One region of the Tumebacillus algifaecis genome, then DNA from elsewhere that is predicted to be linked to it. Evidence: predicted binding sites of a transcription regulator. Region 1 holds the regulator's gene; the other holds the start of a gene.

Region 1 (5,500 bases):
GATGGGAGAGACGTATTTTGTCCTTGCTACAACTTTTACAGAATCCGACTTGGGTGCAACTGACCGCCAAGATTGAACAGAAATTGGCTGCGCAGTTTCGCCTGATCGACGAAACGGTCGTCTATAACCAGGCCAAACTGTTGCAAGCGTTCCAAGAGGAACAGGTGAGTGATTTTCATTTTGCTTCTTCGACCGGGTATGGTCACAACGACGCAGGCCGTGAAACATTGGAACGCGTCTATGCCAAGGCGTTTGGCGCAGAATCTGCGCTGGTGCGACCTCATATCGTTTCGGGAACGCATGCGATCGCGCTGGCGCTATACGGTGTCCTGCGTCCAGGTGATGAACTGCTGTACATCACAGGTAAACCGTACGATACGCTCGAAGAAGTGATCGGCGTGCGCGGTGAAGATGGGGAAGGGTCGTTGAAGGAGTTCGGTGTTTCCTTCGACTCCGTGCCGCTTTTGGACGGCAAAGTCGATTTTGACCTTGTAGCCAACAAGATCAAGTCGAACACGAAGATGATCGGCATTCAGCGCTCGGCTGGCTATTCGTGGCGCTCCTCGTTTTCGGTGGAACAGATCGGTGAGATGGTGCGCTTTGTCAAGAAGATCAAGCCGGATGTGATCGTCTTTGTCGATAACTGCTATGGCGAGTTCACCGAGCGTCAAGAGCCGACCGAAGTGGGCGTCGATCTGATCGTCGGTTCGTTGATCAAAAATCCGGGCGGTGGTCTCGCACATAGCGGTGGTTATGTGGCGGGGCGTGCCGATTTGGTACACCGTGCCGCGTGCCGCTTGACCGCACCGGGCATCGGGGCGGAGCAAGGGGCGATGCTCGGCACGAATCGCACGCTGTTCCAAGGCTTCTTCCTCGCCCCGAACGTTGTGGGGGAGGCGCTGAAAGGGGCGGTATTTGCTGCTGGGCTGTTTGAGGAGCTCGGGCTGATCACACATCCCGCTTCAACGGCGCCGCGCACCGACATCATCCAAGCGGTACAGCTTGGGTCGCGGGAGAGACTCATTTCATTTTGTCAGTCGATCCAGGCGGCAGCACCTGTCGATTCCCATGTCCAGCCGGTACCTTGGGCGATGCCTGGATACGCTGACGAAGTGATCATGGCAGCGGGTGCGTTTATTCAAGGCTCATCGATCGAGCTGTCGGCTGACGGTCCAATCCGTGAACCGTTTATCGGCTACCTCCAAGGTGGCTTAACGTACGCCCACGCCAAAGTAGCCGTGTTATCGGCAGTGGCTGGTCTGAAAGAAAAAGGCTTGTTGTAAAAAGCTGACATAGGAAGTGGATGAAAAGACCATGTTATGGGGGAGGGGCCTCCCTTTCCGACATGGTCTTTTGTCTGTTGCCAGGATCTCAAAAATTTTCATGTCAACTTTCCTTACATGCATTGACACCTATACCTGACACGACATATAATAAGGCTATCAAAGGAGAGGCGTTGATGTGAATGAACGACGAAATCAGACGCAATCTCGCCCTATTCCCGATTGGCATCGTCCAGAAGCTGACCGACCTGACCGCCCGACAGATCCGCTACTATGAACAGCACAGTTTGGTCCGGCCAGCACGTACAGATGGAAATCAGCGATTGTTTTCCTTCAATGACGTGGAACGCTTGCTTGAGATCAAGCGGCTGATCGACCAAGGGCTGAACATTGCCGGGATCAAGACGGTGCTTGGACCTGCCAAGACCGCTTCCGATCTGTTGCCTGCTACGCCAAAAGAACAGGTGCAGCAGATCGCACAGGATGTGAAACGAGATCTATCAGATCGTGAACTGCGCGACATGTTGAAAAAGGAAATGCTGCGCCGTCCGGCGATGCCGGGTAACAACCCGTTCAACGCTGGCGACCTATCGCGGTTTTTCCATTAAATAAACATAGAGCATTCATCCCGCATGAGGATGGAGCCTGAGGAGGAGAACCAGAAATGAGCTACACAGTAGAAGACATCAAACGCATGGCCAAAGAAGAGAATGTGCGTTACATCCGACTGCAATTTACCGATTTGCTCGGCGTGATCAAGAACGTCGAAATCCCGGTCTCCCAGCTTGAGAAAGCGTTGGATAACAAGATGATGTTCGATGGCTCCTCAATTGATGGCTTTGTTCGCATCGAAGAGTCCGATATGTACCTCTACCCGGATCTCAACACCTGGCTGATCTTTCCGTGGGAAACGGAAAAAGGTTACAAAGTTGCTCGCCTGATCTGCGACATCTACATGCCGGACGGCACGCCGTTCCAAGGCGACCCGCGTTCCACGCTCAAGCGCGCGCTGGAAGATGCAAAAGCGCTGGGCTTTGATACGATGAACGTCGGTCCGGAGCCGGAATTCTTCCTCTTCAAGCTCGACGGTCAAGGGAATATCACCACCGAGGTTAACGACCAAGGCGGTTACTTCGACCTCGCACCGGTGGATCTCGGTGAAAACTGCCGCCGTGAAATCGTGCTGACGCTCGAAGAGATGGGCTTTGAGATCGAAGCCTCTCACCATGAAGTTGCAGTCGGTCAGCATGAGATCGACTTCAAATATACGGATGCTGTCACCGCGGCTGACAACATCATGACCTTCAAACTGGTAGTCAAAACGATCGCCCGCAAACATGGCCTGCATGCGACCTTCATGCCGAAGCCGATCTTTGGTATCAACGGCTCGGGGATGCATTGCCACCTGTCGTTGTTCCAAGGGAACACCAATTCCTTCTACGATGAAAGCGATGAACTCGGTTTGTCCGAAACTGCGAAACACTTCTTGGCCGGGGTGTTGTTGCATGCGCGCGGTTTTGCAGCGATCACCAACCCGACGGTCAACTCCTACAAGCGACTCGTTCCGGGCTATGAAGCGCCGTGCTACATCGCATGGTCTGCAAAAAACCGCTCGCCGCTCGTTCGCATCCCGGCATCCCGCGGTCTGTCCACTCGGATTGAAGTCCGCAACCCCGACCCGGCGTGCAACCCGTACCTCGTACTGGCAGCGCTGTTGCAAGCAGGTCTGGATGGCATTCGTCGCGATCTGCCGCTGGCCGATCCGGTCAACCGCAACATCTATGTCATGAACGAAGAAGAGCGTTTGGAAAATGGCATCCACTCCTTGCCGGCTTCGCTGAAAGAGGCGATCGACGAACTGCTGGCTGACGAAATCATGGTCGGCGCTCTTGGCGAACATGTCGTCACACATTTTGTCGAAGCGAAGCAAATCGAATGGGATATGTTCCGCACAACCGTCACCGAATGGGAGCGCAACCAATACTTGACCATGTACTAAGAAGTAAAAAACCTGCCCTTGTGGGCAGGTTTTTTTGATTGTGTTGGATGATCGACAAATAAAAAAACCGCCCAAAGCGGGCGGAAGGATAGTAGGTTTACATAATTCCGCGAAACACGCCGACCACTTTGCCGAGGATCGTGACGTTGCGGTAGTGCATCGCTTCCATGGTCGGGTTCTCCGGCTGTAAGCGGATATGATCAGCTTCGCGGTAGAAGCGCTTGACGGTCGCTTCATCGTCCTCCGTCATGGCGACGACAATTTCACCGTTGTGTGCGGTAGCTTGCTGGCGGACGATGACGAGGTCGCCGTCGTAGATCCCTGCATCGATCATCGATTCACCGACGACGTTCAGGAGGAATACATTGCTGTCACCAACAAAGCGAGTTGGCAACGGGAAGTAGTCTTCCACGTTTTCGATCGCGGTGATCGGCAAGCCTGCCGTTACACGGCCAACGATCGGGGCCATCACGGTCGAATATTCAAAACGGGAGTCGGTCGCTTGGTCCTCGTCAAGCACCTCGATGGCGCGTGGCTTGGTCGGGTCACGGCGGATCAGGCCCTTCTGCTCCAAGCGGGCGAGGTGACCGTGCACGGTGGAACTGGAGGCCAGTCCGACCGCTTCACCGATTTCACGAACCGATGGGGGATACCCTTTGTCTTTGACTTCTCTTTTGATAAACTCCATGATTTCCTGTTGCCGCTTGGACAGCTTGATCATTGCAAGAAACACTCCTCAACTACATGGTATGAGCACTATATGATGATGGGAAAATATGTTCGCCAATTCATTGTTGATGAAATTATACCACAGGTTGGTAGCGGATACAAACGTAAGTTCTTATTTTGCTCACCCTTGGCTGAGTTTTGACCCTTGCAACTGCCCTGTAACAATGCGTGGTATAATTTTCATTAACAGAACGTGTCATTAGAACGTGTACATGATGGAGGGATCGATCAATGCGGTTACAGGACAAATCAGCGATCATCACAGGCGGAGCAAACGGGATCGGCAAGGAGACAGCACTCTTGTTCGCGCAACAGGGGGCAAAGCTGATCATCGCCGATTTTGATGAAGCAAACGGATTGGCTGTCGTTAAAGAGCTGCGCGGACTTGGCGCAGAGGCTCATTTTATAAAAGCGGACGTGTCGTCGTCCCATGATGCGGAGCAGGTCGTAGCGGCTGCTGTTGAACATTTTGGCCGTGTGGACATTCTCGTCAACAATGCTGGCATCACCCGCGACGGTTTTTTGGTCAAACTGGAGCAAGCGCAGTGGGATCAGGTGATCGCGATCAATCTGACTGGCGTTTTTCTTTGCACCCAAGCGGCTGCTAAAGTGATGATGGCACAAGGTAGCGGGGTCATCCTCAATGCGGCCTCGGTCGTCGCTCAGTACGGCAATGTCGGTCAGACCAACTACTCTGCAACCAAGGCAGGGGTGGTCGGCATGACCAAGACGTGGGCCAAAGAACTCGGTCCGAAAGGCGTGCGCGTCAACGCGGTCGCACCGGGCTTTGTCACCACCAACATGACCGATAAGGTTCCGGATAAAGTGCTTGATGTGATGAAGCAACAGACCCCTTTGCGCCGCCTCGGTCAGCCGCGCGACATCGCGAATGCCTATCTGTTCCTGGCCTCCGATGAAGCGAGCTTTATTAACGGCGCGGTGCTTGCTGTCGATGGAGGCTTGAGCTTCTGATGGGGACGGCGCGGTTTCCATGGCTGGAAGGCCGCGCCCGTCTCACTCCCGCCAAGACGGCGGTGGTCGAGGCGGGTACGGGCCTGCGCCTCACCTATGCGGAGTTGCACCTTCGTGTGAACCGACTGGCCAGTTGGATGCAACAACAGGGTATCGGGCCTGGTGACCGGATTGCGCTGTTGGCTCCCAACTCAGCCTCCTATCTCGAACTGCTGTTTGCGGCAGGCAAGACGGGCGCTGTCTTCGTCCCGCTCAACTACCGCTTTTCACATGCGGAACTGACCTATGTGCTGGCAGATTGTACGCCGAAGTTGCTGGTCTGCTATGATCGCTTTGCAGCAGCGGGGGAGAGGCTGAGCGGCTTGGTGCCGCTGATTCTGGCACAGGATGAATACCAGACGGTGGTCGAACAGGGGGCACAGACGTATCGACCGACAGAAGTGGATGCGGAAGCGGCGTGGGCGATCATCTATACAGGTGGCACGACAGGTCAAGCAAAAGGAGTCGTGCTGTCACA
Region 2 (5,500 bases), 2.0 Mb from region 1:
ACGCCTCCATCGGCATCTGTACCCCGATCACCCCGGTCGAAGCGATCGCGACCGCATGTGCTGGCAGTCCGAGTTTTGCGGCGGTGTGCTGTTGCATCTCCTTAGCGTCCGCATCGCCTTTCGCGCCTGTACAGGCGTTGGCGTTGCCCGAGTTGACGATGATCGCTTGCAGATAGGGCAGCGCTTGCAGTTGCTGTTCATTTTGTGTGACGCAAGCTGCGCGCACTGCATTTAGCGTAAAGACTCCCGCTGCTGCGGCAGGCACAGCGCTGACCAGCAGACCGACATCCTTTTTCTTGCGCTTGATCCCAGCATGCAGACCCGCCGCTTGAAAACCGCGCGGGGTTGTGACCGTCCCTTCCGCCAGTAACGTAAAGGCAGCGTTTGTTACCATCATGTTCACCATTGAATCCCCCTTGTGGTTGCTAGAAGTAGACGGGTGCGGTGCGCAACCCCGTCGTTTGCGGCAGGCCGCAGAGCAGGTTGGCATTTTGGATCGCCTGACCTGCTGCGCCTTTGATCAAATTGTCGATGACCCCGATCACCGTCACTCGCTTGGTGCGCGGATCGACCCGCAGGCCGATGTCGCAAAAGTTGCTGGTGCTGACATCTTTGGTCGCTGGCATGTTCCCTTTTTCACGTATGCGGACGAACGGCTGGTCGCGATACGTTTCTTGGTACAGCGCAAGCAACTCTTCTGTCGAAACGTCGCTGGTCAGCTTGGCATAGGAAGTGGTTAAAATGCCGCGCGTCATCGGCACGAGATGGGTCGTGAAGGAAAGGGTGACTTTTTCCCCGCAATGCTGGGAAAGCACCCCTTCGATCTCCGGGATGTGCTGATGCACGCCGACTTTATATGCTTTAAAATTTTCATTGACTTCAACAAAATGCGAACTTGGCGATACCGCTTTGCCCGCACCGGAAACGCCCGATTTGGCATCGACGATCAGCGTGTCCGGATCGATCAAGCCCTGTTGGACCAAAGGAAGCAGCGACAACAGGGTTGCGGTCGGATAGCAGCCGGGATTGGCGATCAGGCGAGCTGTCGCAATCTGGTCTGCATAATATTCTGGCAGACCGTATACGGCCTGTGCGAGCACCTCAGCGCTCGGCGGCGTTTTCTGATACCACTGCTCGTAGTCTGATTGGGACAGCCTGTGATCGCCCGCGAGGTCGATCACTTTCAAACCTGCGCCCAGCAATTCCGGCACCAGACCGGTGGACAGCCCGGACGGCAGTGCAACAAACGCCAAGTCGGCCTTGAGAGCCAGCTCCATCGCCTCTGCCCGTTGCAATGGTTCGTGTACCAACCCTTGCAAGTGCGGGTATACTTCGGTCAACATCGCACCTGCCTGCGAGTCGGACGTGATCGCTGTCACGTTCAACTCCGGGTGCTGCATCAACAGCCGCACCACTTCCAATCCTGTATATCCGGTCGCCCCGATTACGGCAACGTTCATCCACGCTCACCTCGTCTTGAATCTTGGTCTCACAATATGAATTATTATACATACATATGCATAAACAAGCAACAAAAAACCCTTCCAAAACTTTTTGGAAGGGCTGCAAAAGGGTGTGGAATCCGTCGTGTGAATCCCAGAGAGTGTTGTTATGCCAAAACTATTCATCCGTTCCTAAGTGTTCCTAACGAATCATGAATAGTACCGAATTAGCTCGGTTTATCCTTGTGCTGGTGAGCTATTTTCCCATCTGTTCATAACCGTTCATAATGACTCTGTTAGGAAATTGGTTAGGACAAGCAGTTCGAACAAAAAGACCCCGAAACGGGGTCTTTTTAATGGAGAGGTGGGTTGAGTGGTAGCTTATTCGCAAACGGCCACGGTGGATTCTGTTCCGTTTCGATAAACGGATCAATCGGGTTCGGGTCGCAGGCAAGAGAATTGGTGCTATGATCGCTATTCGGAAACGGTGGTTTGAACTCGCCACAGGACAGCCGACCGGGCGGGTCATACGAGATGAAGGGGTCGGTTGGGTTCTGATTACCAAAAAGTAGGTCTACTTGATACGGATCGAAACGGAAGTTGTTCGGCCCGATCGGGATAATTTCGCCGAACTTGATGGAGGAAGGTCCGGGTCCGACAAACTCGCCAACCTTGTTCGGGTCGGGCGGTTTGACCTCGCCACACTCCAAAGGACCGGGCCCAGACTGACTGTATCTGCTCCACGGGTCGGGAGGAACATCACTGAACTCCATGCCGTCCGGCGTACCCGGCTTCACCTCACCAACATGCGTCGGTTGCGGAGGGACGTTGTTATACGGAATTGGCGGTGCATCCATGAAGCGAAAGTCTGGCCCCGGTGGTGCCACGCTGTTCCGGCCCGGATGCTTCAGCTCACCAGCTCCGAAACGGAAGGGATCAGGAGGGACATTGTAACCCGGCGGGTTTGGCCCCCACTCTGAAGCTAGGTATTTTCCCAGCGGACACGGATCAGAGGCAAAGCCAGGTGGTGTTGGCCCCGGCTCCATTGAAGGATGCGAGCCAATAGGATCTGGTTCGATCGGTTTCCCTAGTGGGCCCTGAGGAAGCAGTTCACGAGGAAAATCAGCGATCATCGGAGTCGGCGGTAAGATTTGCGAGCGAATCATCATCAACACCTCCTAGTAGTAGTAAGAAGATTCGGGAGATGCGCAGTGCATTCCTGCAAGACTTTACGCCTGCATCAGCTCCTGAAACCTGCTCTCTCGCCTGTCTCCTGCGTATTTCTATCCACGCATAGAGAATTTCACCGCCAACGCGAAAAACCGCGCAGAAAGCCTCCTAAGCGGTTTGATAAACATTCCTCAGTTGTCATAGAATAAGAACATACATTCGCAATCAAAGGAGACGCCATATATGCAACGAGGCAACAAGCTATGGGAAGGCAACCGCATGATCCTCCCGGAACACAGGCGAGTCATGATCGAGATGGAGATCAGGAAAGAGAACTTCGTCGAGAGGCCAGTTTTGGACGAGCACGCTCATGAGGAGATACAGCGGACCATTTCCGATGCAATGGAGGCGGGTTCACTTGTGACGCTGCGGGTGTGGAAGTCCGGTCGTATCGAAGAGGTGAGTATGGTTCCGAAATGGGTACGAGTTGATGTGCTGAAAGGTCATGATCTGGCTGGGAAAGTTGTAGGTGTGGAGTTGGCAGGGATCGTGGGGGTGGATTAAAGAAAAAGAGGTTCTCGGAGAACCTCTTTTTCTTTATGCACTAGGATTGCTTTGCCCATCTAGGGCATCCTCTAACATCTGAAATAGTTCTTTATTTTCTTGCAATAGAGTATCGTTTTTTGCTTTTAATGCTCGGTTCTCTTCTTCGACGAGATCGGTGTACGACATTACCGGAGGATATGCTTTGTATCCTCCGTAATTATCATCTGGATATAGGTTGTGCTCTCGATCAATCCAAACCAGATAAAACTCGTTATCGACCATAAACCCATAAACTCTACCCTTTGATTTTCCCAAACCAAATTGAAACGCTGATTCATGCGCTTCATCCAAGATATCAACAGGCACATTAAACTTATAACCCTTCTCTTCGACAGGTATAGGATGGAATTTGTAATGCCGTCCAGTCGTTTCGAGCTGTTTCCTTGTCAATTTTGAAATTTCCTTCAAATGATCGATAAATAGCAGAAACCAAGGGACGTCAACTTTGGGACTTCCTAAATTAAAGGCTTCCTCAGACCTGTAATCCAGATGCCAAAAGGAAAACAAAATTCTATCCTCATGGAATTTCTGGATTACTTCCCTGTTGGAAGCCTTGTTGAACTTATTCTGCTCTTTTCCAACGATCCTTTTGGCGATTGCATCACGATTGGGAAGTTTCTTCTTAGTCATTCTGACCTTCTTCGTAAACTCGTTGGTAATATTCCCGAATTACTTCATCTCGAAGCCTGGTATTACAAGCTGCAGTTGCAGGAAGACCCGCACGTGCCGCAAGCCAAGGGGTTTCTTGATGCGAAAGGTATTCCAACTCGTCACCCGTGAAGTCCCCATAAGACTCCCAAATGTCCTCCAAGAACGAGACTACATCATCTTCAAATTTAGGAGCGGACCCTACAACAGGAATCGGTCGCCATCCAAATGATTTATATTCCTGATAAAGCCCTGGATCTACTGGACCATGAATCCAAGCCTCAAAACGATTGTTAATGAGCTTATCCTTGTAGAGTGTAAGGTACCAGGAATACGCATAGTAGCAAAGCTTTTGGAGCTTCTTGTGAGTCATCTCTTATTTAGTGCGGAAAAATAGCGCAAGATCAGAAATATTAATTTTAGGCATGAGTCTTCCCTTCCAATCTTTGATATAGAAGATTTTTGCCATCATCACCAACTCCTCACATACCAGTTCTCTCCATCATATTTATTTCCAATACGAAGGATGAATATGGAGTGACGCTAACATTGGATCAGACTTTGTAACTCCATTCTACTATAATAGCTATGAAAATAATACTACAAATGTTAAATTTTTATACCATTTGGTATTGTTTTGTATCAATTGGTATTGTTCTGTCCTAATTAATCCACTTTTTTGATGGTTATTTCATTGTGCAAAATGGACCGAAAATCACGATTGGCTACATTTAAAATTAATCCAATCCAGATTACATATTATCTATACCTTTCGAAATACGGTTTCATGAGGTGAATAAAGACGCTCACCACAGGTAAGCGTCACGCAGGAGAGTCTACTTCAAAAGCATCTTGCGCTACTTTATCTGAATCGACCAACAGCTCTAGATTCCTTAAAGCAGTTACAACGGGCATATCTGGCATCTTGCGTAATATTCGTGCGAAGTGATCCAGAATTTCCGCGAGCTCATGTGTCTTCATCCATTTCACCTCCATGCGGCTATTTCAATATTACGAGCGCATGATCATTCCTTAGAACGCAAAAAAAGACCAGCCAAGGGCGCGCACCCTCGCTGGTCTTTTTTATTTGCGCATCCGCAATGGATGACAAAAGGATAGTGTTATTTTACACGACTATTTTACATTGCGCAACGCCTCGGCCGCATGATGGAAGCAATCCCGCAACTCCTCCGAACGTGCCCCCTCCCACATCGTGCCAGAAGCCCGAATGATGATGTCCGCTGCCGCTTTGGTCGGCTTGCCCAGATCGGTTGTGATCTCGAGCCCTACCGCCCGCCGGATCGCGTTTGCCGCGTAGTTGCAGGCAACGGTGATCTCCTCGACGGATGTTTGCGTGATCGAGCCGTAGAGTGCGATGGCGAGCTTCGCAGCCACAGGGTCGAGTTTCGGTGCGGAGGAGACTGGTGTTGCTGGCTTGTACGGTACGCCCAGCGCCTCGCAGATCCCGCGGGCAGATGCCTCGCTCATCTCCACGATGAACGCCTCATTTTTGAGCAGCAGCGCGTCGGTCGGATTGTTGATGAACAGCAGCTCGAACAGCGCCGCATCCATCGTTGTTTCCCGCGTCACCGCCAAGTCTTTAGACTTCCATCTCCGATCGGCAAGCCCATATT

What was found. The regulator LexA, encoded in region 1, represses DNA repair genes until DNA is damaged. The targets are predictions, from matches to a motif close to CGAACATATGTTCG.
Region 2: CIG75_RS18875 (YolD-like family protein) is a predicted target of LexA. The motif match lies at 2,821-2,834, and genes of this name have one in related genera.

What each region holds. Positions count from the first base shown of each region.
Region 1 is NZ_CP022657.1:2,273,878-2,279,377, forward strand. It holds gene CIG75_RS10080 (methionine gamma-lyase family protein) at 24-1,283, shown strand; gene CIG75_RS10085 (MerR family transcriptional regulator) at 1,466-1,891, shown strand; gene glnA (type I glutamate--ammonia ligase) at 1,948-3,282, shown strand; gene lexA (transcriptional repressor LexA) at 3,380-4,003, opposite strand; gene fabG (3-oxoacyl-ACP reductase FabG) at 4,243-4,983, shown strand; gene CIG75_RS10105 (class I adenylate-forming enzyme family protein) at 4,983-5,500, shown strand, end outside.
Region 2 is NZ_CP022657.1:4,253,243-4,258,742, forward strand. It holds gene argJ (bifunctional glutamate N-acetyltransferase/amino-acid acetyltransferase ArgJ) at 1-397, opposite strand, end outside; gene argC (N-acetyl-gamma-glutamyl-phosphate reductase) at 426-1,460, opposite strand; gene CIG75_RS20875 (hypothetical protein) at 1,796-2,299, opposite strand; gene CIG75_RS18875 (YolD-like family protein) at 2,856-3,176, shown strand; gene CIG75_RS18880 (hypothetical protein) at 3,210-3,848, opposite strand; gene CIG75_RS21665 (Panacea domain-containing protein) at 3,841-4,239, opposite strand; gene CIG75_RS20880 (hypothetical protein) at 4,689-4,847, opposite strand; gene CIG75_RS18890 (N-acetylmuramoyl-L-alanine amidase family protein) at 5,001-5,500, opposite strand, start outside.